One region of the Tardiphaga sp. 42S5 genome, then DNA from elsewhere that is predicted to be linked to it. Evidence: predicted binding sites of a transcription regulator. Region 1 holds the regulator's gene; each other region holds the start of a gene.
The links. The regulator PhoB, encoded in region 1, activates phosphate uptake and scavenging genes when phosphate is short. The targets are predictions, from matches to a motif close to TGTCATNNANCTGTCAT.
Positions count from the first base shown of each region.

Region 2: the regulator PhoB is predicted to act here: its motif matches at 2,900-2,916, upstream of phnG (phosphonate C-P lyase system protein PhnG).
Region 3: the regulator PhoB is predicted to act here: its motif matches at 8,156-8,172, upstream of SFY93_RS22430 (STN domain-containing protein).

Region 1 covers NZ_CP139027.1:1,229,270-1,239,447, reverse strand. The annotation lists gene SFY93_RS05800 (Hsp33 family molecular chaperone) at 1-176, opposite strand, end outside; gene argF (ornithine carbamoyltransferase) at 446-1,384, opposite strand; gene SFY93_RS05790 (aspartate aminotransferase family protein) at 1,384-2,610, opposite strand; gene SFY93_RS05785 (GcrA family cell cycle regulator) at 3,057-3,566, shown strand; gene phoB (phosphate regulon transcriptional regulator PhoB) at 3,801-4,505, opposite strand; gene phoU (phosphate signaling complex protein PhoU) at 4,597-5,310, opposite strand; gene pstB (phosphate ABC transporter ATP-binding protein PstB) at 5,339-6,166, opposite strand; gene pstA (phosphate ABC transporter permease PstA) at 6,163-7,008, opposite strand; gene pstC (phosphate ABC transporter permease subunit PstC) at 7,010-8,008, opposite strand; gene pstS (phosphate ABC transporter substrate-binding protein PstS) at 8,156-9,166, opposite strand; gene SFY93_RS05750 (ATP-binding protein) at 9,605-10,178, opposite strand, start outside.
Region 2 covers NZ_CP139027.1:5,631,028-5,641,205, forward strand. The annotation lists gene SFY93_RS26230 (alpha-D-ribose 1-methylphosphonate 5-phosphate C-P-lyase PhnJ) at 1-665, opposite strand, end outside; gene SFY93_RS26235 (carbon-phosphorus lyase complex subunit) at 662-1,768, opposite strand; gene phnH (phosphonate C-P lyase system protein PhnH) at 1,771-2,379, opposite strand; gene phnG (phosphonate C-P lyase system protein PhnG) at 2,382-2,843, opposite strand; gene phnF (phosphonate metabolism transcriptional regulator PhnF) at 2,969-3,703, shown strand; gene SFY93_RS26255 (nuclear transport factor 2 family protein) at 3,734-4,201, opposite strand; gene ybgC (tol-pal system-associated acyl-CoA thioesterase) at 4,283-4,729, opposite strand; gene SFY93_RS26265 (UPF0182 family membrane protein) at 4,895-7,678, opposite strand; gene rocD (ornithine--oxo-acid transaminase) at 7,919-9,136, shown strand; gene cbbX (CbbX protein) at 9,331-10,178, opposite strand, start outside.
Region 3 covers NZ_CP139027.1:4,804,417-4,814,594, reverse strand. The annotation lists gene SFY93_RS22440 (filamentous hemagglutinin family protein) at 1-7,201, shown strand, start outside; gene SFY93_RS22435 (hypothetical protein) at 7,522-7,755, shown strand; gene SFY93_RS22430 (STN domain-containing protein) at 8,300-8,938, shown strand; gene SFY93_RS22425 (energy transducer TonB family protein) at 8,949-9,671, shown strand; gene SFY93_RS22420 (RNA polymerase sigma factor) at 9,818-10,178, shown strand, end outside.

The DNA.
Region 1 (10,178 bases):
GGCGCGGGATAATCATGCTTGGCGAGCAGTTCATCGAGTGCCGGACCAAGCCGCGTCAGCCGCCCGCGCAGATCGAGCGGGGCAACCTCGAAGGGCAGCACCGCGTCATCGACCGGAACGGAAGACGGCGCGCGGATGGGGGCGTCGGGCTGGAGATTTGGATTTGATGGGGTCATGGCGCTCTATTTGGGGGCGGAGGGCCGCAAGTGAAAGGGGGCGATGGAACCGGGAAATCCAGGTGACGCACGACTTTTTCTCCTCTCCCCCGCGCGAAGCGAAGCTTCGCCAGGTGGGAGAGGGTGGATCGAACATGCGAAGCATGTTCGAGACGGGAGAGGGGACGCCACAAACACCGCGCTTTGCCGCTCCCCCTCTCCCGCCCTCGCTTTGCTCAGGCACCCTCTCCCGCAAGGGGAGAGGGGAAGAAGGAAAGCTCCGTGCTGTCTCACGCCACCGCGTTGAGGCACCAAGCTAGAATGCCCTTCTGCGCATGCAGACGGTTTTCGGCCTCGTCGAACACCACCGACTGCGGACCGTCGATCACCTCGTCGGTGACCTCCTCGCCGCGATGCGCCGGCAGGCAGTGCATGAAGAGTGCGTCCGGCTTGGCCAGCGACATCAGCCGCGCATTGACCTGATAGGGCTTGAGCAGATTGTGGCGGGTCTCGCCGTCCTTGTCGCCCATCGACACCCAGGTGTCGGTGACGACGCAGTCGACGCCCTTCACCATCGCATCGGGATCGTCGCTGAAGGTGATCGGCGCATCTGTCGCCTTGACCCAGTCCTTGAACGGCTTCTTCGGCGACAGCTGCGGCGGCGTCGCGATATTGAGCTTGAACTGGAAGCGCTCGGCCGCGTGCGCCCAGGACATCAGCACGTTGTTGTCGTCGCCGGTCCAGGCCACGGTGCGCCCCTTGATCGGACCCCGGTGCTCCTCATAGGTCATGACATCCGCCATCACCTGGCAGGGATGCGAGAAGCGCGTCAGGCCGTTGATGACCGGCACGGTGGCATTCTCGGCGAGCTCCATCAGCGAGTCATGGTTGAGAATACGGATCATGATGATGTCGACGAAGCGCGACAGCACGCGCGCGGTGTCGGCGATGGTCTCACCGCGACCGAGCTGCATTTCGGCGCCGGTGAGCATCACGACTTCGCCGCCGAGCTGGCGCATGCCGACCTCGAACGACACGCGGGTGCGCGTCGAGGGCTTTTCGAAGATCATCGCCAGCGTCTTGTTCTTGAGCGGACGATCGGGCTCGGCATTCGAGCCATCCCGCCCCTTCAGCTTCGCCTTCATGGCGGCAGCCGCGTTCATGATATTGCGCAACTCACTGGCCGGCACGGCCGTGAGATCGAGGAAGTGCCGCGGTGACGTGCTCATCACACGGCTCCGTGCGTCTTGGCGGATGAACCGAGGGCCACGCAAGCCTGTTCCAGCCGCTGCACGGCCTGCTCTATCTCGGACTCGCTGACGATCAGCGGCGGCAGGAAGCGCACGACATTGTCGCCGGCGCCGACGGTCAGCAGCTTCGCGTCACGCAATGCGGCCACGAGATCACCAGCCGGCACCACGGCCTTGAGGCCGATCAGCAGACCTTCGCCGCGCACTTCGCTGAGCACATCAGGGTGGCCGTCGACCACGCCCGCGAGTTTCTGTTTGAGCAGCAGCGACATCTTCTTCACGTGATCGAAGAAACCGGGCTTCAGCATGATATCGAGCACGGAATTCGCGGCAGCGACCGCCAGCGGATTGCCACCGAAGGTCGAACCATGGGAGCCGGGCGCCATGCCTTCGGCCGCTTCCGCCGTAACGAGGCACGCGCCGATCGGGAAGCCGCCGCCGAGCGCCTTGGCCAGCGACATCACATCCGGCGTCACGCCGATGCGCCGATAGGCGAACAACTCGCCGGTGCGGCCCATGCCGGTCTGCACTTCATCGAAGATCAGCAGAATGCCGTTCTTGTCGCAGAGTTCGCGCAGCGCGCCGAAGAACGCGTTGCTCGGCGCACGCACGCCGCCCTCACCCTGCAGCGGCTCAATGAGAATGCCGGCGGTGTTCGGACCGATCGCCTTCTTCACGGCTTCGATATCGCCGAGCGGCAACTGATCGAAGCCGTCGAGCGGCGTGCCGTAGCCTTCGAGATATTTGGCAGCCCCGGTCGCAGCGAGCGTGCCGAGGGTGCGGCCATGGAACGCGCCTTCGAAGGTGATGATGCGCGTGCGCTCGGGGTGGCCCTTGGAGAAATGATAGTGGCGGGTCACCTTGATCGCGCATTCCATCGCTTCCGCACCCGAATTGGCGAAGAATACGAAGTCGGCAAAGCTTTGTTCGCACAGCCGCGCGGCGAGGCGTTCACCGTCCGGGCTCTTGAACAGGTTCGACATGTGCCAGAGCTTGGTGGCCTGCTCCTGCAGCGCGGCGACCATATGCGGATGCGCATGACCGAGCGCGTTCACGGCCACGCCGCTGGTGAAATCGAGATAGCGCTCGCCATCGGTTCCAATCAGCCACGCGCCCTCACCGCGCTCGAAAGCGACATCCGCACGCGCGAAAACAGGCAGCAAGTGAGCCTGAGAGAGGGGCGAGGACGTTGCGTTGCTGGTCATAACCGATCCGATCGAAAAGACGGCGTCCACGTCGATGACAATTGTACGAAATCGAACAACGGACCCTAGAAACGAAACGTGCCGCCCTTCTCGGGCGGCACGTGGGCATTATTCTATGTGTGCTGTGAAGACTGTCAACCGCGCACTGCGGCTTTCGAGTCACACGGAGTCGCAGAAAAAGCCGATTTTGCAGCTTTACTTGCAGAAGCATGTGGACGCGGCATGCCCGACTCTTGCGCGCGAGTCACGGCATATTGTAGCTTTTGCCTCGTCGGATACGACATCTCGTGCGGCGGTAGATCCTTTTGACACATCCAGTGCGGCGTAACAGCCGGACGCGAAATTCGCGCCCGGTGAGCGCTAAAGGATTCTGACCGCAGGGATTTTTGAAGTCTCAACTCGCAGCGCTGCCCGGTCAGGCCGGCGCTCACGAAGGGAAAACGGCGATGACGGTAATGACATGGACCGACGATCGCGTCGAACAGTTGAAGAAACTCTGGGAAGGCGGCCTTTCCGCCAGCCAGATCGCTGCGGAACTCGGTAACGTGACCCGCAACGCCGTGATCGGCAAGGTTCACCGCCTTGGCCTGTCCGGCCGTGCCAAGAGCCCCTCCTCGGCAGCTCCGCGGCAGCGCAAGGCGCGCCCGGCCCAGCAGATGGTACGTGTCGCCCGCCCGATGGCACGCGGCAATACCGCGCTGGCCCATAATTACGAGATCGAGGCCGAGCCCGATCCGATCGCCTATGACAACATTGTGCCGATCAGCCAGCGCCTGTCGCTGGTCGAACTCAACGAAGCCACTTGCCATTGGCCGATCGGCGATCCGTCGAGCGCGGACTTCTACTTCTGCGGCGGCAAGGCCCTGGCCGGCGCCCCCTATTGCGCGCATCACTCGCGCATCGCTTATCAGCCGGCCAGCGATCGCCGCCGCGCAGTGCCGAAGCCGACGCGCTGAGCTGGAAAGCATCTAAGCCAAATGAAAATGCCCGGTGATGAGCCGGGCATTTTTTGTTTGGGGGCTTCTAACCTCGCCCCGCTTGCGGGGAGAGGTCGGCGTCCGCATGAGGGCGTCGGGTGAGGGGGGCGCTCCACAGACTCCGAAGGCGATGGAGAGTCCCCCTCATCCGACCCGGCGTCGCTGCGCTATGCTGGGCCACCTTCTCCCCGCAGGCGGGGAGAAGGAAGATACCTACTCCGCCGCCTTGTCGAAGCGGTCGTCCAGCGCGTAGCCGGCGCCGCGGACGGTGCGGATCGGATCGGGCTCACCGGCGGGATTGAGCAGCTTGCGCAGGCGGCCGATATGCACGTCGACGGTGCGCTCGTCGATATAGATGTCGCGGCCCCAGACGCTGTCGAGCAACTGCTCGCGGCTGAACACGCGGCCCGGATGTTCCAGGAAGAACTCCAGCAGGCGATATTCGGTCGGACCGAGATCGATCGGACGGCTTGAGCGCACGACGCGGCGCTTGTCACGGTCGAGTTCGATGTCGCCAAACGCCAGGACGGTGGCGAGACGCTCGGGAGCTGCACGACGGAGCAGGCCCTTCACGCGGGCCAGGAGCTCCGGCACGGAGAACGGCTTGACGATGTAGTCGTCGGCACCGGTGGCGAGACCGCGAACGCGCTCGCTCTCTTCGCCACGCGCCGTCAGCATGATGATCGGCAATGCCTTGGTTTCGGGCCGTGCGCGCAGGCGGCGGCACAGTTCGATGCCGGACAGGCCCGGCAGCATCCAGTCGAGCACCACGAGATCCGGCACCCGCTCTTTCAAGCGGGTGTCGGCGTCGTCGCCGCGAGCGACGGTTTCAACATCATAGCCTTCGGCGTCGAGGTTGTAGCGAAGAAGCGTCGTGAGGGCTTCCTCGTCCTCCACCACCAGAATGCGTGCATTCACAGCCATATGGTCAATATCCTCAGTGAGGTCCGAAAAGCCTTTAGATCATGATCCTTGCGGAAGACTGGCTCCCACTTTTCCGGATCATGCTTCAGACCGTCGGCGTATTCGCGAATGTGGTCATGTCGCCCTTCGGGCGCTTGTCGAGGATTTGCTGGCCCTCGATCATGTAGAACACGGTTTCCGCAATATTGGTGGCATGGTCACCGATCCGCTCGATGTTCTTGGCGCAGAACATCAGGTGGATACAGAACGAAATGTTACGCGGGTCTTCCATCATATAGGTCAGGAGTTCGCGGAACAGCGAGGTGCAGATCGCGTCGATTTCCTCGTCGCCCTTCCACACCGTCATCGCAGCGGGCAGATCGTGTGCGGCATAGGCGTCGAGCACGGCCTTGACCTGGGTGGTCACGAGGTCGGTCATGTGTTCGAGGCCGCGGATCAGCTTCAGCGGATGGAAGTCGCTGTCGAGTGCATTGACGCGCTTACCGATATTCTTGGAGAGATCGCCGATGCGTTCCAGATCGGTGGCGACGCGCAGCGCGCCGACGATCTCGCGCAAATCGACAGCCATCGGCTGGCGTTTGGCGATGGTCAGCACGGCGCGCTCTTCGATCGTGCGCTGCAACTGGTCGATCTCGGCGTCGGTGGCGACGACGCGCGCACCGAGCGCGACGTCCCGGCGGATCAGCGCATCGACGGATTCGACGATCTGCCGTTCCGCGAGGCCACCCATCTCGGCGACGAGACGGGTCAGCTCCTGCAGATCGTCGTCGAAAGCCTTGGTGGTGTGTTCAAAAGCCATCTCAAATTCCTCCCGCGAATATGTCGCGTCAGCCGAAGCGGCCGGTGATGTAATCCTGGGTGCGGCGATCGGTCGGTGATGTGAAGATCTTGTTGGTCTGATCGAACTCGATCAACTCGCCGAGATACATGAAGGCTGTGCTGTCGGAGACGCGGGCAGCCTGTTGCATGTTATGGGTCACGATCGCGATCGTGTACTGATCCTTCAACTCGTCGATCAGCTCCTCGATCTTCGCGGTCGAGATCGGATCCAGCGCCGAGCACGGCTCGTCGAACAGGATCACTTCCGGCCGCACCGCGATGGTGCGCGCGATGCACAGGCGCTGCTGCTGACCGCCCGACAGGCTGAGGCCCGACGCGTTGAGCTTGTCCTTGACTTCGTTCCACAGCGCACCGCCGCGCAGCGCCCTCTCGACGCGAATATCCATCTCCGACTTGGAGATCTTTTCGTAGAGGCGGATACCGAAGGCGATGTTTTCGTAAATCGTCATCGGGAACGGAGTCGGCTTCTGGAACACCATGCCGACGCGGGCGCGCAGCAGGTTGAGGTCCAGCTTTGGATCCAGAATGTTCTGGTTGTCGAGCATGAGCTGACCTTCGGCGCGCTGGCCGGGATACAGATCATACATGCGGTTGAAGATGCGCAGCAGCGTGGACTTGCCGCAGCCCGACGGGCCGATGAACGCAGTCACACGGTTCGCCATCAACGTCAGGTTGATCTTCTTCAGAGCGTGGTGTTCGCCATAGTAGAAGTTCAGGTCGCGCACGGTGACCTTGGGACGGGTCTCGCCCTGCAGGGCCGACGGCGGCGGCATCGAGACGGAAGGAACGCCAGACGACACAGAAAGCTCACTCATTTTGCTGTCCTCTCGGCGCCGAGAATGCGCGCGCCAATGTTAAGGGCAAGTACGGTCAAGGTGATGATCAGGGCACCGCTCCAGGCGAGCTGCTTCCAGTACTCGTAGGGGCTCTGCACGAAGTTGTTGATGGTCACCGGCAGGTTGGCCATCGTCTTGGTGAGATCGAGGCTGAAGAACTGGTTGCTCAGCGCGGTGAACAGCAGCGGCGCCGTTTCACCGGCGACACGCGCGGTCGCCAGCAGCACGCCGGTGATGAGACCGGCGCGGGCTGCACGATAGGCGATCCGCTTGATGACCAGGGAGCGCGGCAGACCGAGCGCCGAGGCCGCTTCGCGCAGCGGGTTCGGCACGAGACCAAGCATATCTTCAGTGGTGCGAACCACGACGGGGATCACGATAACGGCGAGCGCAAGCGAACCGGCGAGAGCCGAGAAGCCGCCCATCGGAACCACCACCGCACCATAAACGAACAGGCCGATGATGATGGACGGGGCCGACAGCAACACGTCGTTGATGAAGCGGATCACCGAGGTGAGTTTGTCGTGCTTGCCGTATTCCGCGAGATAGGTGCCGGCAAACAGGCCGAGCGGCGCGCCGATACCGACGCCGATGACGGTCATGATGATCGAACCGACGATGGCATTGAGCAGGCCGCCTTCCATGGAGCCGGGCGGCGGCGTGTTCTGGGTGAATATCTGCAGGCTGATGCCGGCGATACCGTTGTAGAACAGCGTGAACAGGATCAGCGCGAGCCAGGTGACGCCAAAGAGAGCGGCACCCATGCAGAGCCCACGGATGATCATGTCGTTGCGACGGCGTGAAGCGTAAATCGGGTTCATATTAGTTGCCCGCCTTCTTTTCCAGACGCAGCAGCATCAGACGCGCTGCCGAGAGCACGAAAAATGTCAGCACGAACAGCAGGAGACCGAGCAGGATCAGACCCGATTGATGCAGACCGTCGCTCTCCGCGAACTCGCTGGCGATCGCTGCCGAGATCGTGGTGCCCGGGCCAAAGATCGAGCCTGTGATCCGGAACGAGTTGCCGATGATGAAGGTCACCGCCATCGTTTCACCGAGCGCACGGCCGAGCGCCAGCATGACGCCACCGATCACACCAACGCGGGTATAGGGGATGACGACGTTGCGGACGACTTCCCAGGTGGTGCAGCCGACGCCGTAGGCAGCTTCCTTGAGCACCGGCGGCACCGTCTTGAACACGTCGACCGAGATCGAGGTGATGAAGGGCAGCACCATGATGGCGAGGATCAGCGACGCGTTGAACAGCGAGAGATAGGACGGCGGGCCGGCGAAGATCACGCCGAGGACCGGGACGCCTTCGAAGGCGCTGATCATGAACGGCTGCACATGGTTGGCCAGGAACGGGCCGAGCACGAAGAAGCCCCACATGCCGTAGATGATCGAGGGAATACCGGCGAGAAGCTCGACCGCCATGCCGATCGGGCGGCGCAGCCAGTTCGGGCACAGTTCGGTGAGGAAGATCGCGATGCCGATGCCGACCGGAATGGCGATAGCCATCGCGATCACCGAGGTGATCAGCGTGCCGTAGATCGGGCCGAGCGCTCCCAGCACCGGCGGATCAGCCGACGGTGCCCAGCGCTGCGTGGTCAGGAACGAGAAGCCGAATTCGCGGAGCGCCGGCCACGCACCAACGATGAGCGACAGAATGATGCCGCCGAGAATAAACAAAACGGACAGCGCCGAGATGCGGGTGATCCAATAAAACGCCTGGTCCCCGGTCTTGAAGGCATTCAAAGCCTTCGCACGATCATAAGGTCCGGCAGCGTCCATCGAAGAGCTCTGTACGGCCATGTCTGCCACGCCAGTCCCCTGTAATTGTTACAATACCCCAAAACGCGTTGCCCTGGAGGGGCTTGTCAGGGCGCTAAGTCAGAAGAGAAGAAGAGAGAAATTCAGCCCTGCAGCAAACGGAGGAGAGATGCCCCTCTCCTCCGCCCACACACCGGATCAGCTCTTGATGTCAGCCGACCAGGTCTTTTCGATCAGTTTGACGACGGGTTCCGGCATCGGAATGTAATCGAGCTCTTCAGCCATCTTGGCGCCCTTCTCGAACGACCACTTGAAGAACTTGATCGCTTCAGCCGAGGCCGCCTTGTCGGTCGGGGTCTTGTGCATCAGGATGAAGGTCGCGGCAGTGATCGGCCACGAGGTTTCGCCCGGCTGGTCGGTGAGGATGACGTAGTAGCCAGGAGCCTTGGCCCAATCGGCGTTCGACGCAGCAGCCTGGAAAGCCGCGACGGTCGGCTGCACGGTCTTGCCAGCCTTGTTGACCATGCCGGTATAGGTCAGTTTGTTCTGCTTGGCGTAAGCATATTCAACATAACCGATGGCATTCTTGGTCTGACCGACGTTGCCGGCAACGCCTTCATTGCCCTTGGCGCCAACGCCAACCGGCCACTCGACGGCGGTACCGGTGCCGACCTTGGTCTTCCAGTCAGCCGAGGCCTTGGACAGATAGTCGGTGAAGTTGAAGGTGGTGCCCGAACCGTCCGAACGACGAACGACGGTGATGGCGGCCGAGGGCAGCTTCAGCTTCGGGTTCAGCTTGGCGATGGCAGCGTCATCCCACTTGGTGACCTTGCCGAGATAGATGTCGCCGAGCACTTCGCCGGAGAGAACCAGCTCGCCCGAGGCGATGCCTTCGAGATTCACGACGGGAACGATCGCGCCCATCACCATCGGCCACTGAACCAGGCCGTCCTTCTCGAGCTGCTCAGCCTTGAGCGGCGCGTCGGTGGCGCCGAAGGTCACGGTCTTGGCCTGGATCTGCTTGATGCCGGCGCCCGAACCAATCGACTGGTAGTTCAAACCATTGCCAGTCTCTTTCTTGTAGGCGTCGGCCCACTTCGAATAGACCGGGAACGGGAAGGTTGCGCCGGCACCCGTGATGTCGGCGGCAAATGCCGAGGTCGAGGCGGCAACGAGGCCGGCAGCGACGATCGCTTTGAGGAATTTCATGGGATGTCTCCAATCTCGTGAGTGACCGCGCCGGATGCGCCAGTTGTGCTCACGCCGCCCGTTTAGGGGTGGTCGATTGTGCTTTTATGATAGTTCCGTGACACTTGGATGACGGCACCAAGCATCTGTAAATGCTTTGTTTTTCTGCCTCCGCGGATAATTTTACCGTGCAAATGACATCGAAAATGCCCTGCCATAAGGGTCATGCCAGGCCGTCAAAATCCGCCGTCACAGGGGTTAACAATATGTTTCAGCAGGCGGAATCCGGCCTCGCGCGCATGCGCGCGTATGACAGCGGCGGGTACGATATTGAGGGTGATCGGACGCAATGCCGCACCATCCGCCAGGGCTTTTTTGACTGTCTGAGCGAAGCCAGCGATGCCCGACCGCCCGAGGGCGGTCGCTATGGGCGCAGGAGAACGAAGGGAGTTTAAGGCGTCAGGACGCGGCGGAGGTAGGAGGGGTCGGCGGCGTCTTTACCTGCGGAAAGGCCGCGGTGAAGGTCGCGCCATTTTTCGGCACACTTTCGATTAGCAGCCGGCCACGGTGCCGGTTCAGGATGTGCTTCACCAGCGAGAGGCCGAGGCCCGTACCGCCCTGTGCGCGGCTGTCGCCGACATCGACCCGGTAGAAACGCTCGGTCAGGCGCGGCAGATGCTCGGGGGCGATGCCCGGGCCATAGTCCCGCACGGCGACGCGGATTTCCGGCACACCCTCCGAGGTCGACTCCGTGGTCAACGACACGTCGACCTTGCCGCCGGATGCGCCGTATTTCAGCGCGTTCTCGATCAGGTTCTCGAACAGCCGGAGCAATTCCTCGCGATCGCCAGCGATGGACACCGGCGTCTCCGGCAGCGCCATTTCGATCCTGACGTTGCGCTCGTTGGCCAGCGGCTCCAGCCCGTCGCCGACCTGACGGATGATCGGGAGAATATCCACCAGCGTATCCGGCCGCACATGCGCCGACAGTTCGACGCGCGACAGCGACAGCAGATCGTCGATCAGCCGTGCC
Region 2 (10,178 bases), 1.9 Mb from region 1:
ACCACCGATGTGTAAGGCGGGATCGCATAGATTCGCTTCTCGCGGCCGGCGCCGAACAGCTGCAGGGCTGCGCAGTTGTCCATCTTCGGATTGTCGAATTTCGGCGTCGGCGACGGGTCCATCACATAACGCGCATTAACCTTCACCGGATAGGCATAGGACGTGGCGATATGGCCGAAGCGCGCGATGTCTTCATACAGCTTTACATGCATCAAGCCGTATTCGGCGAGTGCATGCATACGCCGCGTCTCTGTCTCGCGTGGCTCGAGGAAGCGCAGCGGCTCGGGGATCGGCACCTGATAGACCAGCACCTGATGCGCCTGTAGCGTCGCTTCGGGAATGCGATGCCGTGTCTGGATCACCGTCGCATCGCCTGTGCTCGTGGTCACCGCGACGCCGGCAGTTTTCTCGAAGAACTTGCGGATCGAGATCGCGTTGGTGGTGTCGTCGGAGCCCTGGTCGATCACCTTGAGCTTGTCGACGGGGCCGAGAATCGCCGCCGTGACCTGCACGCCGCCGGTGCCCCAGCCATAGGGCATCGGCATTTCCCTGCTGGCGAACGGCACCTGATAGCCGGGGATCGCGATCGCCTTGAGAATGGCGCGGCGGATCATCCGCTTGGTCTGCTCGTCCAGATAGGCGAAGTTATATGTCGGCGCGTTCATTCCGCGGCCTCCTGAAGAGCAACGGGCGTCTCGTTGGCATCGGCGAATTCCTTGCGCAGCTTGCGGAGCAAGCCGAGCTCGGACTGGAAGTCGACATAATGCGGCAGCTTCAGATGCTCGACGAAGCCGGTCGCCTGCACATTGTCGGAATGCGACATGACGAATTCCTCGTCCTGTGCCGGCGCCTTGATGTCCTCGCCGAGTTCGCGTGCACGTAGCGTGCGATCGACCAGCGCCATCGACATCACCTTGCGCTCAGACTGGCCGAAGGCGAGACCGTAACCGCGGGTAAAGCAAGGCGCCTCGGTATCCGAGCCCTTGAACTGATTGACCATCTGACACTCGGTCAGCGTGATCGACCCCAGCGGCACCGCGAAGCCAACATCCTCGGCCATGAATTCAACCTCGACCTCGCCGAGGCGGATTTCACCGGCGAAAGGATGGTTGCGGCCATAGCCGCGCTGCGACGAGTAACCAAGCGACAGAAGAAACCCTTCATCGGCCCGCGCCAGATTCTGCAGCCGCAGATCGCGATCTGCCGGGAAGCTCAGCGCATCGCGAGTGAGATCGCCGACCGGCTTCTCGGGATCTTCCGCAGGCGACGTTTCGATCAGGCCATCGCGGCCGAGAATGTCCGTTACGCGCGGCATCACGCCCGGCTCTGCATCGGTCATGACGGGCTGATCGGGCGAGGACTCGCCGGTCAATACCGGATCGAGCAGACGATGCGTATAGTCGAAGGTCGGGCCAAGCACCTGGCCGCCCGGCATGTCCTTGAAGGTCGAGGACACGCGGCGACGCACCTGCATCTGCGACGTATCGACGGGCTCACTCGAGCCGAACCGCGGCAGCGTCGCGCGGAAGGCGCGCAGCAGGAAGATCGCCTCGATCATGTCGCCGCGTGCCTGCTTGATGGCCAGCGCCGCGAGCTCGCGGTCATAGAGCGAGCCTTCGGTCATCACGCGATCGACGGCGAGACCGAGCTGATTGGAGATCTGTGCCAGCGATACTTCCGGCACGTCGCGATCGCCGCGGCGTTCATGAGCCAGCAGACGATGCGCATTCTCGATGGCGCGTTCGCCACCCTTGACGGCGACATACATGCTCAGCCCTCCTTCGCGACAAGGCGCGTGGTGCGCGGCAGCGCGACGATGGATTCGCCGGAGACCAGCACGAGATCGATGCCGCGGGGAAACAGCGAGGCATTCAGCGCAAGACGATCCAGCAGATCCGGCACGCCGATCGCGGCGCGCAGGATGGTGGCGCCGTCGATACCGGGACCCCGCAGTTCATAGGCCGGACCTTCGGTCAGGCTCGCCACCTGCAGGACAATGGTGGTGGAGCGATCCGGATATTCGGCAGAGCCGAAAGCAAAGCTGCCGAACGCCGGCAGCGCGGCAGTATCAGCCACCACGGCAAAGGCACATATCGCAGGATCGGCAATCACGGGCGCACTCGTATGAAACTTGATCCACCTGGCGACATCCATGGTCGCCGCCAGCTTGGCATCGAGCCACACCGGCGTGTCCTGATCGAACAGCGTCAGCGCGATGGCGGCCGCGCCGCGCATCATCGGCGCGGGCACGCCCGAAACAGCCTGAATGCGCTGCACGGTACCCGGACGCGCCATCGCATCCATCACCGAACGAAAGGTCGATTGCGCTGCGAGGACCTTATCCGCGAAACCGGCCGGCATTTCCGCAACTGTCGTCATGATCAGCCCTCCCCGCGCACGAGTGTGTAGAAATCGACTTTGGTCGCTGCGGTCTCCGCAGCCTTGCGCTTGCTATCGGCGACGACGCGCGCACGCAGCGGCGTAAGCACCTTGGTTTCGAGAGCATCTGAAAATTCACTGGTTTGGATGAGTGCGTCGCAGAGTGCGATCAGGTGCGCCTTCGTGCCGTCACGGCCCAGCGTGTAGCCGAAGCCGATCTCACCGCTAGCCAGCCGTACAGCGGCACGCGACACGGTTGCCTCGCCGAGATTGAACGGCGCGCCATCTCCGCCGATCCGGCCGCGCAACATCACCAGCCCGTTTTCCGGCTGACGCAGATGTTCATGGGCGGGAACGGCCACCGCATCGAGATATCCAGCGATATCCGCCGTGGCGGAGTGTCCAAGCACCCCCATCGCCTCACGGCGCCGGGCCTGCTGGTGGTTCAGGGAGGATGAAGTCATGTCGCCGTCGCTCAACAAGTTGTATGATTTACTAGACAACTTTATAGGCGGGGGCAATGACCGTTTCGTGACAGCGGCACGATTTTTCGCTAATGCGTGGTCGACATCATTCCGGGACCGATTTTGTGACCATTCAGGACAAGCCAACAGGCGTTGCATTGTGGCGACATGTCGCCGACGGCATCGAACGCGGCATTGCCGATGGCCGCTATGACGCTGGCGAAAAGCTGCCCGGCGAGACCGAACTGGCTGACATCTACCGCGTCAACCGCCACACCGTACGCCGCGCCCTCGCAACTCTGGCCGAACGTGGCCTGGTGCGCGCCGAGCGTGGCAGCGGCACCTATGTGGAATCGCCAAAGCTTGCATATCCCCTGCGGTCACGCACGCGCTTCTCGGAAATTGCCGGTGCCGGCGGACGCGAGCCGCAAGCGCAATTGATCGGAGCCTGGGATGATGTGGCAACACGTGATCTCGCCAAGCAGCTTGGCCTCAAAGCCGGCGCTCCGCTGATCCGCATCGAGGCGCTGCGCCTCGCTGACAAGACGCCGATCTGCGTCGGCACCAACTGGCTGTCGGCCGAACGCTTTCCCGATTTCGGCAAGGTCTATGAGCGCGTGCGCTCGATGACAAAGGCACTGGCGCATTACGGCATCAAGGACTATCGCCGCGCCTCGACGAGGGTCACCGCGGGGATCATCGACGCCACCGATGCGACACGGCTTGGTGTCGCACTCGGGCGTCCGATTTTGATTGTCGATTCCATCGATGTGGATGCCGACGGCACGCCGCTGAGCGCCACGCATTCACGTTTCGTCGCGGAGCGCGTCGAATTCGTGGTCGATAGCGGCTCGCTCTGATCCGTATGGATGAGGTCCTGCTGGACCTAATCAGAACGGATCAGTGCCGAGACCCGGCACATCGGCCGGACGCGGCCCTGGTGCTGGCCACAGAAAACGGCGATCCTTCTCTGCAATGGCAACATCGTTGATACTTGCCTCGCGGCGGCGCATCAGGCCGGCCTCGTCAAATTCCCATTGCTCGTTGCCGTAGGAACGATGCCAGTTGCCGGCGTCATCGTGCCACTCATATTGAAAGCGCACGGCAATGTGATTGCCGTCGAACGCCCACAGATCCTTGATCAACCGATATTCATGCTCCTTGGCCCACTTGCGGGTGAGGAATTCGACGATCGCCGGGCGCCCCTGAAAGAACTCGCCGCGGTTGCGCCAGGTCGAGTCCTCGGTATAGGCGAGCGACACTTTCACCGGATCGCGTGAATTCCAGGCGTCCTCGGCCATGCGGGCCTTCTGGGCGGCGGTCTCTCGGGTGAAGGGCGGGAACGGTGGACGCGACATGGGACCCTCGGCTTTGCGATATGCCAGGATTGTAGCCTTGCCGCATGCGGAGTCGATGCCGTTTCACCTATGGGGCGATTGCTAAATCTGATCGGCCTTCATGGCGATCCGCAGCGCCTTCGGAATCGGCTTGGCGCGGCCGCCGGAGACAAAGGCCACCTTGACCTTGGCCTCAAGCAGCAACTCATCGCCGCGGCGCACTTCCTGACCCAGCATGATCGAGGCGCCCCTCACCTCTTGTGGAACCGTGACGACGTCAAGCAGATCGTCCAGGACTGCCGGTTTTAGAAAATCAATTTTCATCGAACGAACAACGAAGGCAAAGCCGGGCGCATCCTCTCGCGCTTCTTTCAGCAGCTCTTGTTGACTGGTTCCGAGCAAACGCAAGTAATTCGTTCTGCCGCGTTCCATGAAACGCAGAAAGTTTGCGTGATAAACAATCTGGCCGGCGTCAGTATCTTCGAAATAAACGCGGACCCGCATATGATGACGACCGTCGCGAATTTCGCCATCAAGAGAGGCTGTCACGGGGAGATTCCTCTTATCACACTTCGGAGAGTAACCGTCTTGCACAGAGGCACCTTCCCCAGCAAGTGCCAATCGCTTTGGGCTTGAACCTTGCTTGGGATGCACCTGGAATCTTGGTTGCCGGGACGCGCATCTCTTTGTCGAATGGCAATTAGCCAGCGTTGGTCAGTGTCCGGCCGATTCCCGGCTCATTTTCTCCAAAAGACCGCGCATCGCGTCGATCTGCGTGCCGAAGCCTGCCCAATCCCCAGACCTCAACAGCTTCATTGCCTCGTTGTAGCGATCGAGCGCCTCCTGCGCCCTGTTTTCCGCAGGGCTCGCACGTGGCATTTCCGTTGCAGCACTCAGCGATGTCGGCGACGCGTTAGTTTCGATGAAGAGCGCGGACAAGGCCTCGGCAAGCGTCTCTTTCATGACGACATGCTCGCCATAGGCGGCGATCACACGCTTGAGCTCCGGCAAGTGCCCGTGGACCGCGCGCAGGTACAGCGGCGATACGTACAGGATCGAATTCTCGATCGGGATCACCAGCAGGTTTCCGCGGATCACCCGCGAACCCATCTGGTTCCACAACGATATTTGCTGCGAGATCTCCGTGTTCTGATGAATGCGCGCCTCAATCTGGAACGGTCCGTAGACGAGCTTCTCCTTGGGAAATTCGTAGACAATCAATTTTCCATAGTCGGGAGCGTCGCAGCGCGCTGCCAGCCATGCGATCATGTTGTCGCGTCGGCTTGGCACCATGGGGATCATGATAAAGAACTCGGCCTGGGTTTCTCCAGGCAGCCGCATCACGATGTAGTAAGGGACCATCGGCGCGACGCCGTCGCCGGCCGGCTGGCGCGGAAACTGCCAAAGGTCCTCCCGGTTATAGAAAACGTCGGCAGATGCCATGTGATAGGTCTGGTAAAGCTGCGCCTGAATCAGGAAGAGGTCCTCGGGATAGCGAATGTGCTTTTGCAGATCGGACGGCATTGCCGCAAACGGCTTGAATAGCCCCGGAAAGATTCGCTGGTAGGTGGCCGCGATCGGGTCCGCCTGGTCCATCAGATAAAAGTCGACGCTGCCGTTATAGGCGTCGACGACGGCCTTCACGGAATTGCGGATGTAGTTCAGATTGCGGCCGGGCGCAGGCTGCGCAGAGGGGAAATAGTCGCTGGTTGTATAGGCGTCGTGGATCCAGAACATCCGCCCCTCGCTGACGACCAGATAGGGATCGTGGTCGAGGGTGAGGAACGGGGCGATCATGCGTAGCCGTTCCCCGATATTGCGCCGGATCATGATCCGGCTGTCGTCAGTGATATAGCTGGAGAGTAGCAGGTTCATGTCGTTAAAGTGGTGAGCGAAGATGATTTTTCGCACCATCCCCGTCAGCGGTATGCCACCGGCACCGTCGTAGACCGCGTATACGTTTTCACTTCCCTTCGGATAGTCGAACTCCGGCGTGGTGGTCCTGACGACAACGTAGTTGCTCTCCTCTTGTCCATAATAAATGCGCGGTTCGCGGATTTCGGGACCACCGTCCGCAACAGGAGGAATATCCCGCAGGTAAAGCAGCGGAAGTCCTTCAGCGCTCTTGTGCATTACCGGGCTCATCACCGCTCCATTGCCGTGGGTGAACAGCAGGTGGAGGTTGACCCATGTCTGGGCGTTCGGCGGCAGCAGTGAGGATCTGAGCTCGCGCGCCGACAGGATCACGCTCTGGTAGGTGCCGCGAAGCCAGTAGCGGTCTACATCCAGGTCGCTTAATTTGTAATAGGTGCGTATCTCCTGCAGCTGGGCGTAGGTATCCGCCAGCGGCTGCCCGTCCCACAATCTGATGTTCTCGATGGTCGCCTTGTTAGCCTCGAGTGTCGCGAAGGTAAGGTCCTGTTCGGCAGGAAAGGGCTTGGCGGCGATCCGGTTGAGATTATAGGCTTCCCTGGTCAGGCGAATGCTGCGTTCGATATAGGGCCGCTCCAGTTCCAGTTCGTTCGGTTTCACGTAGAACCGCTGAAACAGCATCGGTATCACGCCGGACAGCAGGAAAGCGCCTCCGAAGACGAGCAACATCGCGGCGGTTGGGAGCCAGTAGGTACGCACCCACAAGTTCGCCCACGCGGCGCATGCCGCGACGATCGAAAGCCCGATCAGCAACCCGAGAACGGGTAGCTGCACCTGGACATCGGTGTAGCTCGCGCCAACCACTACGCCATTGTCTCCGTAGAGCAACAAATAGCGGTCGAGCCCGTAGGACCATGCCTTCACCGCAAAGAGCAAGCCGAGCAGCGCCGAGCCGTGAGCAACCGCTGTCGGCGATATCGACCACCGCTGGCCCCGGTATTCAATCTGTCCATGCAGCCAATAGATCACTGCGGCAAAAAGCGCGCTCATGAACAGCGTTAGCAATGCCCAATTCCTGATGGCGACATAGGCGGGCAGAGAAAACAGATAAAATCCAATATCTTTGTCATACAGCGGATCATTCGCACCATATGGCACGTGATAGAGGAACTGCAGAATGATGCTCCAGTTGCCGACCTCCCCCCATGCGACAAGCAGAGCGAGGAGTCCGGCGCCGCCAGCGATGGCGCGGGGCCATGGCAACCGATCGCGTATGAATTCGAACGGATCGGGCGACACCGCAGCGGCCGCGAGCTTCCAGTCGAAGCCGACGGGAAGCCCGCCTCGCCGCCGTCGGGCAAGAAAAAGTGCCAACCGCGCGTTCGCCCACACGATGACGGCAGTTGCCGCAAAGACGACGGAAAAGACTGCGACTTTGGCGCCAATCGAGGTCCAAAAAACCTGCGAATAGCCGACCGCGGAGAACCACATCCAGTCGACCAGGAACTCGCCGACAATCGCGAAAAGGATCAGGCAAATTCCGGAGAAGATGGCAGTCACAACCACCCCGACCACGGCGTTTCGCCCTGGCGTCTTCCGTTCGGGCCCGGTAATCCCGATCGTCATGAACGGATTATAGCAGAACGAGAAAGGTGGCGGTGTCTGTCGTGAGCCCTCGCATCTGTTTTTTTTCGTCGGTCTTCCTACATGACAATTGAGGTGCGCATCGCCTTACGCGCGCCGGGTCGGGAGAGCGCGCGCAATGAGCGGCGGTCTCACGATGTAGTTGTGGTTGTGCGCCTTCACCAACGGTCGGGATGGCATGCCGAGCCGGCGCGGGGGAGGAACGCGGCAGGAGCGCTTGTCATGACCGATTTCGCCGCTCTTGAATCCCGCTTTGGCGCAGGAAACTATGCACCGTTGCCGGTCACGATCGTCCGCGGGGCTGGAGTCTACGTGTGGGACGAGGCTGGCAGACGCTACATCGACATGATGGGCGCATATTCGGCGGCGAGCTTCGGCCATTGCCATCCGCGCCTCGTCAACGCCCTGACAGAACAGGCACAGCGCCTGGATACGATCTCGCGCGCTTATTTCAGTGATCGGTTGGGGCCTTTCCTCGCGAAGGCTTGTGCGCTTACCGGTATGGACGCCGCGTTGCCGATGAACAGCGGCGCGGAAGCCGTCGAGACGGCGCTCAAGGCGGCACGTAAATGGGCCTACAAGGTCAAGGGTGTGCCGACTGACCGGGCCGGAATCATTGCCGCGGAGGGAAATTTCCACGGCCGTACCATTTCGATCATCGGCTTTTCTTCGCAAACCCAATATCGCGACGGCTTCGGGCCGTTCCCGCCCGGCTTCACGTGCGTACCGTTCGGCGATGCCTCGGCGCTCGCCGCAGCCATTACCCCCGACACCGCGGCCTTTCTGGTCGAACCAATTCAAGGCGAAGGCGGGATCAATGTGCCGCCCCCTGGATATCTCGCTGAGGTCGCGCGCATTTGCAAGGCGAACAACGTGCTGCTGCTTTGCGACGAGATACAGAGCGGTCTGGGACGCACCGGACGTCTGCTCGCGTGTCAGCATGAAGGGGTAACGCCCGACGGTCTGATGCTCGGCAAGGCGCTCGGCGGCGGGATGTTGCCGGTTTCGCTTTTCCTCGCCCGTCGCGAGGTCATGCAGGTTTTCACTCCGGGTGACCACGGCAGCACGTTCGGAGGCAACCCGATTGCATCGGCGGTTGGATTAGCCGCCCTCGACACACTGATCGACGAGCGATTGATTGAACGTGCCGCGACTGTCGGCGCGCATCTCCTCAATCGGCTCTCTGCGATTAAAAATCCGATCATCCGCGAGGTGCGCGGTCGCGGTTTGTTTGCGGGGGTCGAGTTACACCGCAGCATGGCTAGTGCAGGCACGGTGATCAGCCGCTTGCTTCAGGCGGGCGTACTGACCAAAGATACTCACCGGAACACGATACGCTTTGCGCCCCCCTTGATTATCGACGAGTCACAGGTGGATTGGGCCGTAGACCGATTGACCGAAGTACTGAACGAGATCGCTGCATCGACGGTTCAGACCTAGCGGCCGCCAATGTTGGGCAAGGCTGATCCGATCCCGTGGTTGCGCTGAGCTTAGTCTGGCTATGCAGGACAAATCAGTGCCACGCGGAAGATATTGGCGCAGCAATCTGTTGGTGTTTCGTTTGAGCCGCACTGCTAGGGAGACCGAGGGTCACAAAAATAGACCTAGTCGGCAGCGTGTTCGGTCGGGCGCCATTACCCGCCAGAACCGTTCGAGAACACCCGGCTCGCGAGCACATCCGAAGCCTCTAGTGACATGATGTCATCGACGCTCAGTACGCGGTCGAGATCGGCGACAAGCCGATTGGCCTGACGCAACCGCATGCGATCGAGCGCGTTGCGGATCGAACGGGCGTTGGAGAATAGCGGCTGGGCCTTGCGCAGCGCGATGTAGCGAACGAACGCCGCACGCGCATCAGCGCTGAATTTGTAGTTCATATCCCCAAGCATCAATTCGGAAATGGCGAGCAATTCGTCGTCGGCATAGTCGGGGAAATCGATGTGGTGGGCGATGCGCGAGCGGAAGCCGGGATTGCTGCCGAAGAACTTGTCCATGCGGTCGCCGTAGCCGGCGAGGATCACCACCAGATCCTCGCGCTGGGATTCCATCACTTGCAGCAGGATCTCGATCGCCTCCTGGCCGTAATCGCGCTCGTTATCAGGCCGATGCAGGTAATAGGCCTCGTCAATGAACAACACGCCGCCCATCGCCTTCTTCAGGATCTCCTTCGTCTTCGGCGCGGTATGGCCGATATATTGCCCGACCAATTCGTCGCGCGTCACCGACACCACCTGCCCTCGCCGCACGAAACCCAGTTTATGCAGGATGCTGGCGATGCGCAGCGCCACCGTCGTCTTGCCGGTGCCGGGATTGCCGGTGAACGACATATGCAGCGTCGGGTTGCCCGACGCCAGGTCCATGCGCTTGCGGATGCGCTCGATCAGCAGCAGCGAAGCGATCTCGCGAATCCGCGTTTTCACCGGCTTCAGCCCGATCAATTCGCGATCGAGCTGATCGAGCACCTCGCCGATGCCGACCTCGT
Region 3 (10,178 bases), 2.8 Mb from region 1:
CCGGGCGAGAGGCGGCGATCTCAGCATCAGCGTCGCGTCGATCGCCAAACCCGGTAGTTCATATTCGCTGCCCTACACGCTGTATTATCGCGATCGCAATGACGGCGTGATCAAGGCCCTCGATCTCAATCTGGGTTATTATCTCGATCTGGACATCTATCACGAATACACGTCAGGTGGGGATCTGACGTATGAATTCTGGACTGTGCTGTCGCAGATCGAGCAAGCGGTCGGCCTGAATCGCACGGGCGGTCTCGCCTTCGTCAATCCCAAATCCGATAGCACGCCGGCGACCGCCAACCAGCCGCTGGAATTGATCCTGCCCAGACTGATCAATCAGCTCGATCTGCTCAGGAAGCATTTCTACGTCGATCCCGGCGCGACCATTCCGTTGTGGCAGGAGTTGCCAAACGTTGCCGTGAGCATGACAAAGATGTCCGCCGATGCCGTCAATGGCGGCGGCTTCGGCACGCTCACCACCAATTCCACGGTGCTCATGGTTGCGCCGGGCGTCGATCTCGCGGTCGCACAATCGATCTCGATCGGAAGTCCGATCGTCAGTGGCGGCGCCGGTGCTGCGAGCATCACTGCACCCCACATCCAGATCCTGTCCGGCAACGGCTCGGCGGGAGTGGCGGGCAGCGGCACGATCACCCTGACGGCGGATCTCTTCGACGTGACACGCGCGACATTTTCCGGTTTCGCCGAAACGCGGTTGGTGACGGGCGACCTGCGTCTCGGCGCCTTCATCGCCGACGCCGATCTCACGGCGGATCGCACATCCTATCTGACCGCGGACGGTAAACTGACGCTCACGGCAGCTCAGGTCTATCCCGCAACGGGTATCGTGGCGAAAATCAAAGCGGGTACGGAACTTGAAATTCGAAGCAATGGCGACAGCGGCCTGCCGCTGTCCGCTGCCGGCACCTTGAAGCTCGAAGCGCCGGTCATCGTGCAGGGCGGCGTGGTGCGCGCGCCATTCGGCAGCATCATGATCACGGCGACCGACAGTCTCACGCTTCTCGCGGGCAGTATTACGTCCGTGTCCGGTGATGGCCTGATCCTGCCTTACGGTACGCTCGCCAACAATGAATTCTGGAACGCCCCTGCGGTCACGCAGTCGCTGGAACAAGAGGCGCTGCCGCTGAGCCGTCTGCCGGAAAAGAGCATCGTCCTGCAAGGCCCGAAGGTCACGCTGGCCACGGGATCGGTGGTCGATATTCGCGGCGGCGGCGATCTGTATGCGTGGGAGCATGTACCGGGTCCAGGCGGCTCGCATGATGTGCTGGCCGGCTCGGGCATGTATGCCGTCATGCCAGGGCTCAGCGCATCCGCGGCAACGCAGCAGAAGATCTGGCTGGCGGGTGGCAACGGGCTCGCCGCAGGCTGGTACGCGCTGCTCCCGGCGCGCTACGCCTTGCTGCCGGGTGCCTTCGCGGTGTCGATGGTGAAGGGATCTGCGACGGCACGGACGCCGAATACGATGGCGATGGCGGATGGCTCGACGACCATGGCCGGCCGTCTGGCCGATAGCTATGGCGGCGGGGCGGATCAGCTCCAGTCGTCCTGGCGCGTGATGTCGGGAACGACGCTGCGCAGCTACAGCGAATATAACGAGGCCACCGCCAACAGCTATTTCATATCGGACGCGTTCAAGCTCAGCCAGTACCGCCTCACCGGCGTCGATGTCGTGACGCCGCGCATGCCGGTGGACGGCGGCTCGGTCGTGTTCAAGGCGTCCTCGACGCTCGTTCTCGACGGCACGCTCAAATCGCAACCCGCAGAAGGCGGACGCGGCGGACTCGTCGATATTTCCGGCAGCAAGATCGCCATCGTCGGCGCAGGCCAGAACCGCTCCGATCTCTCCGGCTACCTGATCATCGATGCCACATCGCTGAGCAATTTCGGCGCGGGGAGCCTGTTGATTGGCGGCGTGCGCAGCGGTGATCTGCGCGGTCTGCGCATCGATGTCGCGGCGAGCGATATTCTGGTTCGCAATGATGCGTCCAGCAGCCTCAGCGGGCCGGAGATCCTGCTTGCCGCGAGCGGCGAGGTCCGCGTCGCCGAAGGCAGCGTCATCGTGGCGGCTGGCCAATCACCGGGCAGCGGCGTCGATCTCGTCATCGCGCCCCAGCAGGCGGCGGTCTATGGCGATCCCGGCGGCAACAATGACTATGATCCGAGCAACGACGTGCTGCTCGTTCCGGTACGCGACTATGGCGCGCTGCTCCGGGTGTCGGTGGGCAACGCCGTCAACGTGCTGCGCCAGAGTGTCGATACATCGACGGGCGGCGTCATCAGCATCGGCGCCAATGCGACCCTGTCCGGCGGCAACGCCTTGCTGCTGGATGCCACGCAGAATACCGTCGTTGCCGGCAGTGCGAAGCTCTCGGGCGCGGCGATGTCGGTGGCAAGCGGTCGCATCGGCTTTGGCGGCGGCAGCAGCGGTCTCGTCCTCGATGCCACGTCGCTGGCGCAACTCGCCAATACGCAGGCGCTGACATTGCGCAGCTACAGCACCATTGATTTCTATACATCGGTCAATCTGGGCAATGCCGGTCTCGACAAGGTCGCGTTCGATGCTTCCGGTCTGGTCGGTTATGGCACCGGCGCGATCGCCGTCACCGGCAAGACGATCGCTTTCCAGAACAGCGGCGGCAGTTTCGCCAATCCCGGCGCGGTCGGTACCGTTCAGCTGTCGCTGACTGCCGACGAAATCGTGCTCGGCAGCGGCGCCAAGGCGCTGCGCGGCTTCGATACGGTCATGTTGCGGGCCAACCGCCAGATCACCGGCGAGGGCAGCGGGTCGATCGATGCGGGCACCGCGGCGGTGACGCTGGTGAGCCCGGTGGTGACCGGGCGCGGCGGCGCGGCGCAATCACTGACGGCGCAGAATGCGATCCGCATTCTCGCAGGCGGCGATACGCCGCTCGATAATCCGGAAGCCAGTCTCGGTGCCCGTTTCGGATTTACCGGCACCAGCGTCGAACTCGGTGGACGGATCGTCGCTCTCGGCGGCTCGGTCAATCTCGCATCGACTGCCGGCGATGTGGTGATCGCCCCGACAGGTGTGATCGATGTCGGCGGCTTCAGGAAGCAGTTCTACGATGTCGCGCAATATGCCGATGCAGGCAGCATTGGTCTGACGGCGGCTGGGTCCGTCGTCATGACGCCTGGCAGCTATCTCAACCTGTCCGCCCATGCGGACCGCGGCGCTGCGGGCAAACTGTCTTTGGTGGCGTCGAATGGCGGCACCGTCGTACTCGGCGGACGCATCGAGGCGCATGCTGGCGCGGGCCAGACGGGCGGCTCGTTTGCGCTGGACATCGCAGCCCTCCCGGATTTTGCGGGGCAGAGCCAGATACTGAACGCTGCCGGATTCTCGGCGTCGCGTGAGTTCCGCATCCGCTCCGGCAATGTGGTGGTCGATGGCCTGACGCAGGTCGCCGATTTCACGCTGGTGGCCGATCAGGGCTCGGTGACGCTGGCAGGGACGATCGATACCCGCTCCGGATATGGCGGCAGGATCTCGGTGAGTGCCGGCAACGGGCTGACCATGCTCGGCTCGGCTTTGCTGCAGGCCGGTGCGACCGGCGAGTTCGGCAGTGGCCGGGTCACGCTCGAGGCGAGCGGCGGCCAACTCGACATCCGCGGCGGCGTGATCGATGTGGCCGGCGGCGATGGTGGTCGGGTTCGCTTCCGCGCGCTCCAGGAAGCCGGACACGACGAGATCAACGTCGCGAGCCTCCAGGTCAGCATCGTCGGCGCGGGCTCCAGCGTTCTCGAAGGCGTCAGTGTCTACGACAGCGGCTCCGTCGATGCGGTGCGAACCGATGCGGTCTCCCATGCCAACACGTTCCTGGGCCATGCCGCGGCAATTGCCGCACGGCTCACTGCAGGCGCCGGCATCGCTGTGATGCCCGGCATCGAAATTCGCAGCACCGGCGATCTCGTGGCAGCGACAGACTGGAACCTGGCGGGCGATTTCGCCGCTGCCCGGATGGGCAGCCTGACGCTGCGAGCGGGGGGAAATCTCACCATCCTCGGCAATATCAGCGACGGCTTCTCGTCCGCGACAAGCAGCGGCGTGTTGCAGAACACGGCATCGTGGGATCTTCGTCTGGTTTCCGGCGCAGACCTGACCTCGGCGAGCACGCTGACCGTGAAGCCGCTCGCGGCGCTGGCCGCCGGCAGCGGTACGCTGACCATCGGCAGCAATACGTCCGGCAACGTCGTCCGCACCGGCACCGGTGATCTCGATATCGTCGCCGGCCGCGATCTGCTGCTCGCGCACAACACCTCGGCGATCTATACCGCGGGTCGTGCGGATCCGACCGTATATGCGGACTTCGTCACCCCGACCGACGCGGCCTATGGCATCGGCGGTGGCAATCTGCGGATCGCGGCGCAGGGCAACGCGACGTCGGTGCTGCCCACCGATCCCGATGACAACCAGCTCTTCATGGAATGGCTGAAGAAAATCGGCTCGCTTGACTCCGATTTCGTCTTCGAGACCAACCAGCAAAGCTCGTGGTGGATCGATTACGGCAAATTCCAGCAAGGCGTCGGCGCCCTCGGCGGCGGCAATGTGGTGGTCAAGACCGGCGGCGACCTCGTCAACATGCTGGTGGCGCTACCGACCAACGGCCGCGTCCGCGGCGGGCGATCGAGCGGCGAAGCGATGCATCTCGAAATGCGCAATGGCGGTTTGATGCAGGTCGAGGCGACAGGCACGGTTCGCGCGGGCTATTATTATGTCGGCCGCGGCGAAGGCGTCATCAATGCGGGCGAGTTCGCCAATGGCCGCACGGTGTCCGCGCAATTTGCCCAAGGCAATGTCGTCTACAATATCGCGCCTGTGCTTGCGCTGGGCGATGCCGTGATGACGGTGAAAACCGCAGGCGATCTGATCCTGCAGACCGTGATTGATCCGCTGCTGCTCAATTCCGACACCTATCTGTCGGGCGGCAGCGCGCGCAACAATGCTTATATGAGCGGCTACACGGACCGAACCTCTCTCGAACTGGTCTCCGTCGGCGGCAGCGTCTCGCTGACCAACCAGGGGCGCTTTCTTTCCAAGCAGCTCGACCTAACCAGCAGCTACTATGCCCCTGATGTCGATTATTCGATGATCGGCTTGTTGGCGACAAATCTCTATCCATCGGTCACGCGCATCGCCGCGCTGAACGGATCGGTGACCAATCAGAACCGGATGTTCACCTCGACGGGCGCGAATCCCGAACTCCGTATTCTGGCGGAACGGGATGTCGTGCTCGGCGAGATCACCATGTCGCGCGCCAATCCGGACATGATGCCGACCCCGTTGCGGCCGTTCGGCGGCATCAGCGCTGCCCCGCTGCAATTGCGCATGGAACTGACGCCGAGGGACTTCCAATCCCTTGAGGAAAGCGGCTTTGCGGCCCTGTTGCTTAATCAACAGCAGGCCAGATGGGCCCCCAGCGATAGCGGTGCATTGCGCAGCTATCTCATCAGCGCGAGCAATCCGCAGCAGCTGGTCAATCAGAACGACATGGAGCCGAGCCGCGTCTTCGCGCGCAACGGTTCGATCGTCGGATCGCTGATCGACACCCCGGTCGGCCCGAAACTTGCGAAGGTCACGACAAACGAGCAGACCTGGTTCCGCGCCGGAACGGACATCCGCAACATCAACTACAATTTGCGCAACCTGCATCGCACCGATGTATCGGTCCTGGAAGCTGGCACCGATATCATCGGCGGCGATATCGATGTTCAGGGCCCGGGCGCCATCGCGCTCGCCGCGGGACGCGACGTCTATGGCACCGCGTTCCAGATATTCAGTGCAGGAAACTTCGACAAATACGATGGCAGCGTGTTGGGGGGCACGGAACGCGTTCGTGCCGACCTCCTCAGCGAAGTGCACGGCCTTCCGCGCGATGGTGCATCGATCTCGGTGATGGCGGGATTGAAAGGCAAACAGCCGACTTACGATGCGATGATCGCAGCCTATCTCGATCCAGCCAATGTCGGCGCGATGCCGGACTATCTCAAGACCACTGTTGATGGCGTGGTGCTGCCGATCTATCTGATCGATCTTGTCGAGGCCCGTCGCGGCGAGGAACACACCGCGCGGTCCGGTCTGGTGTCCTTCATCAAGAGCATCACCGGTACGACCGTGTCCCCGCTCGAGGCGTGGTCGCGCTTCCAAGCGTTGCCGTCGCTGGCACAACAACGCTTCTTGCGCGACGTCTTGAGCCAGGAACTGAAGGCTGCCGGCGACAATCAGAATGCCCAAGGCCAGCCGATCAATGGCGGCTATAGCCGCGGCTACACGGCCATCGAGACGCTATTTCCGGGGCAAGACTGGAATGGTGGTGTCAAGATCGGCAATGCGACTTTCCGGACCATGGCCGGCGGCAGCGTGGAGACGTTGACACCGGGGGGCGGATTGCAAGTTGCCGCGCTCGGCACGGTCGTGCCGGCTGGCGGCGGCCTCGTGACTTTCGGAGCTGGCGATATCAACATCTTCGCAAGGGACAGCGTGACGGTGAATCGCTCGCGCATCCTGACATTCGGCGGCGGCGACGAAGTGATCTGGTCGACGCTCGGCGACATCGACGCCGGCCGTGGCTCGAAGACGGCGCGCGTTCCCTCGGCGCCCGATGTCACCACGGACGTGGATGCGATCACCGAAGTGCAGGAGAAACCCGATATCAGCGGCAGCGGCATCGGCACGATCATCGGCTTCGATGGCGTGAAGGAGGGCGACGTGACGCTGATTGCGCCGCAGGGGACGGTCGATGCCGGCGACGCGGGCATTCGGGTCAGCGGCAACTTCACGGTGGCCGCGATGTTCGTGCTCAATGCCGAGAACATCAAGGTGGGAGGCGAATCCAAGGGCCTGCCAAAGGTCGCTGCAGCGCCGGTCAGCCTGAATGTCGAAACCAAGGACAAGGCGGCCTCAGACGCGATCAAGGACGCGACCCAGACAGGGACCGGCGAGCGCCCGACGGTCATTATTGTCGAAGTTCTCGGATATGGCGGGGGCGGCAATGACACTCAGCAGCGTGAGGATGACGACCGCCGCAAGTCGGATGATCGACGCAGCTACAACACCAACAGTGTCATTCAAGTCGTCGGCAGCGGACCGCTGAATCAAGAGCAGAAACAGGTCCTGACGGACGCAGAAAGATCACGCCTCGCCGAGATTGCGGGGAGGTGACAGATTCGCTGAGAACGGCGAGATGATGCGATATGGAACCAAACCTGCGCAATACCGGTTCCTGGCGGCGCAAAGCGTCGTCAGCGCCGGAGGGAAGGCGGAATTCGCGATCGAGACGCTTCTCGGGAAGGGATATTCAGGAGTCAGCAATCCAATAACAGGGCACTGATGAGTGCCGTACATTCCTCGATGCCACTTTTCCTTGAGAAACGGCGCCTGGCTTGGATGCCGGCGACGACGGACAGCGTGGATGATCGACGCGGGCGAGGTCGCCTCCGGAGTCTTCGGCAACGTCGATCTGGCGGCGCTGCAGGCTGAAAGTGGTGATCATCCGGCGCAAGGGCACGTCGACGAGCTTGCCGACCGTGCAGATGCCGGGCACCAGCGCAGCGTTGTCGAACTCCAATGCTTCAGCGGCGACGCGGCAGACGGCGAGGCCGATTCAGGGCAGCGGCAACGCGTATCCCTCGGTCATCATCATGGAAGTGCTCGGCGATGGCTGCGGTGGAAGCGAGCTGGACGGCGCGCAAGCGGGGGAAGGCCAGGTTATGTAGGCGCCACAGTCGACGCGCTAAACTATAACGATCGCAGCACCGTTACGTCGCGCGCTACAGAGTGCAGCCGGATGTCCAAGCGCAGATGCTGCCCCTGGAAGATCGATAAAGAATGATGACGGAGTGATTTGCGACGTGGTGCCAGCCGACAGTTGCGGTTGGCGCCATATTGAACGCCGATCTTTCGCGTTGAATCGAAATATAGTGAGATACATAACATGCGTGTCACAAAAACTACGTAAACGAGTGTGGCGGCTTAGCAATCGCTATCGTCGGCTGTAGAGTTGGTGCGTCCGTATCCTTGCTGTATCATTGCGCGTCCGATATGAGTGCCTCACGCAACGTCGCCAGCGACTACGGGCATTGTCAGTGTTCTGGTCGAGGTCAATAAGTCGAAGTCTGTAATATGAGTGCTATTCGGCAGTGGGACGATCTCGAACTGTTCATGCGCCTTCGGGCGAGGTCGAGGGCGTGCATCAGCGTTGCTTGTCACCGTTTCTTTCCGCTGTTGTTCGTTGGTGCTACCATCGTTGTGTTCGGTGCAATGATTTCGGCGCTGGCCGCGAGCGAACAGCGAGAAAATCCGGCGCTGATGCGCTTCCATATTCCGATTCAGCCACTGGCCTCTGCATTGCAGACGTATAGCAAGATCACCGGCGTTCAGTTGCTGTATGAAAGCAGCGCGGCCAATAATCTTGTTTCAACATTGGTCGAGGGCGATTTCACCAGGGACACGGCGCTGCGGGTTTTGCTCGGCGATGTCGATCTGCTGATCCGCTACACCCGCGCCAATTCCATCACCTTGGTGCCGGCCTCGGCAGATCCCGACATGCCGCCCGTTGCGGTGTTTGATAAAGCAGATCTGGTGCTCGATCCGTTACGGGTTCGCAGTACACGGGAAAGTCGCGATCCGTCGCAATTGCGGGTGTATAGCGGCGTGATCCAGTCCGATATCCAGCAGGCTTTGCGTAAGGAAGCCAAGACGCGCAATGGCAGCTATAGTGCGGGTATCAAACTCTGGATCGACGGACCGCGGACCGTGAAACGGACCGAGTTGTTCCGTTCGTCGGGCGACCAGGAGCGGGACGATGCCATCGGGCGGCTGCTTGATGGGCTACAGGTGAGCCAGGCTCCGCCTGCGAACACGCCGCAGCCCGTCATGGTCATGATCACCGTGCGCTAGGCAGGATCAGATGGCATCGCCAGCACATTGGAGAGCGCTGGATCTGACACGGAGCAATCCCGTATCCGATCAGTATGACGACACCTCGGGCAGCTTTTGGCATTGGCGCTGGCTGGCCGGTAGCGTCGTGCTGGTGCCGGTGATGCTCGCCGCCGGTGTTTATTGGCTGCATCATATGCCCACTGGTCCATCGGCGCGGCAGGGCAATTCGACGATTCAGGTCGAATTGCTTCCGTCGCCGACGCCTTCACCTGAAGTGAAACAAGCTTCACTACATGCTAGCCCGCCGATTGCCGATTTCCAGGTGACGCCGACGATTTCGGAGCAGGTGCTGCCGCCGGTCGAACAGCAGGCGATGCCGCCACAGCCGCTACTCCCGCCACGTCCCGCGGCATCTCCGGAGCAAAAGCCGGCGGGAGGCGGGCAGGCGCGCCCAGTCCCGGCGGGAACGGCAACGCGTTATCAGCGCCAGCTCGAAGCGCATATCGAGCGCTATCAGCGCTATCCGATCGATGCGCGCCGCGATGGCTCGCAGGAAACGGTGATGGTCATGTTCGCCATGCGCCGCGATGGCAGCATCGTTCGCGTCGATATCAAGTTGAGTTCAGGGCGCTCCGTACTGGACAGGGAAGCGATCGAAACGATCCGCCGCGCGCAACCGCTGCCGCGCATTCCGGCCGATATGCCCGAGCTTCTAACCGTGATGATCCCCGTCACCTTCGATGCGCGATAGTCTCACATCTCTGTTGAGTTCGAGGTGTTCTAGTTTCGTAATCAATCTGTCATGTGCGATGGGTAACACCGTGCTGCTGAGACGAGTATTTCTACGCGTAAGGGCTATAGCCGGTGACTGGGGCAAATCGTACAACTCTGCGGAACGTGTTGACGGCCGATTATAGCGGTCTGTTCAAGCGTTTGACGCGACGATTGGGGTCGGAAGATCTGGCGGGCGATGCGTTACAGGAGACTTTCCTGCGCATCGAGCAAATGCAGAATGCCCCGGCGGTGAACAGTCCGAAAGATTATCTGTTCCGCATCGCGCTCAACGTGGCGACAGATCGGCGTCGTGGCGAAAAGCGTCTGCTGAGTATGGATGCGATCGACGCCTTGCTCGACATTCCGGACGAGTCGCCCGACGCGGCGGCGATCGTCGAGGGCCGGCAGGATATTCAGGCACTTGATCTTGCACTTGCCGAGTTGCCGAGCCGAGCCCGCCAGGTGTTCCTGGCCGCCGTTGTCA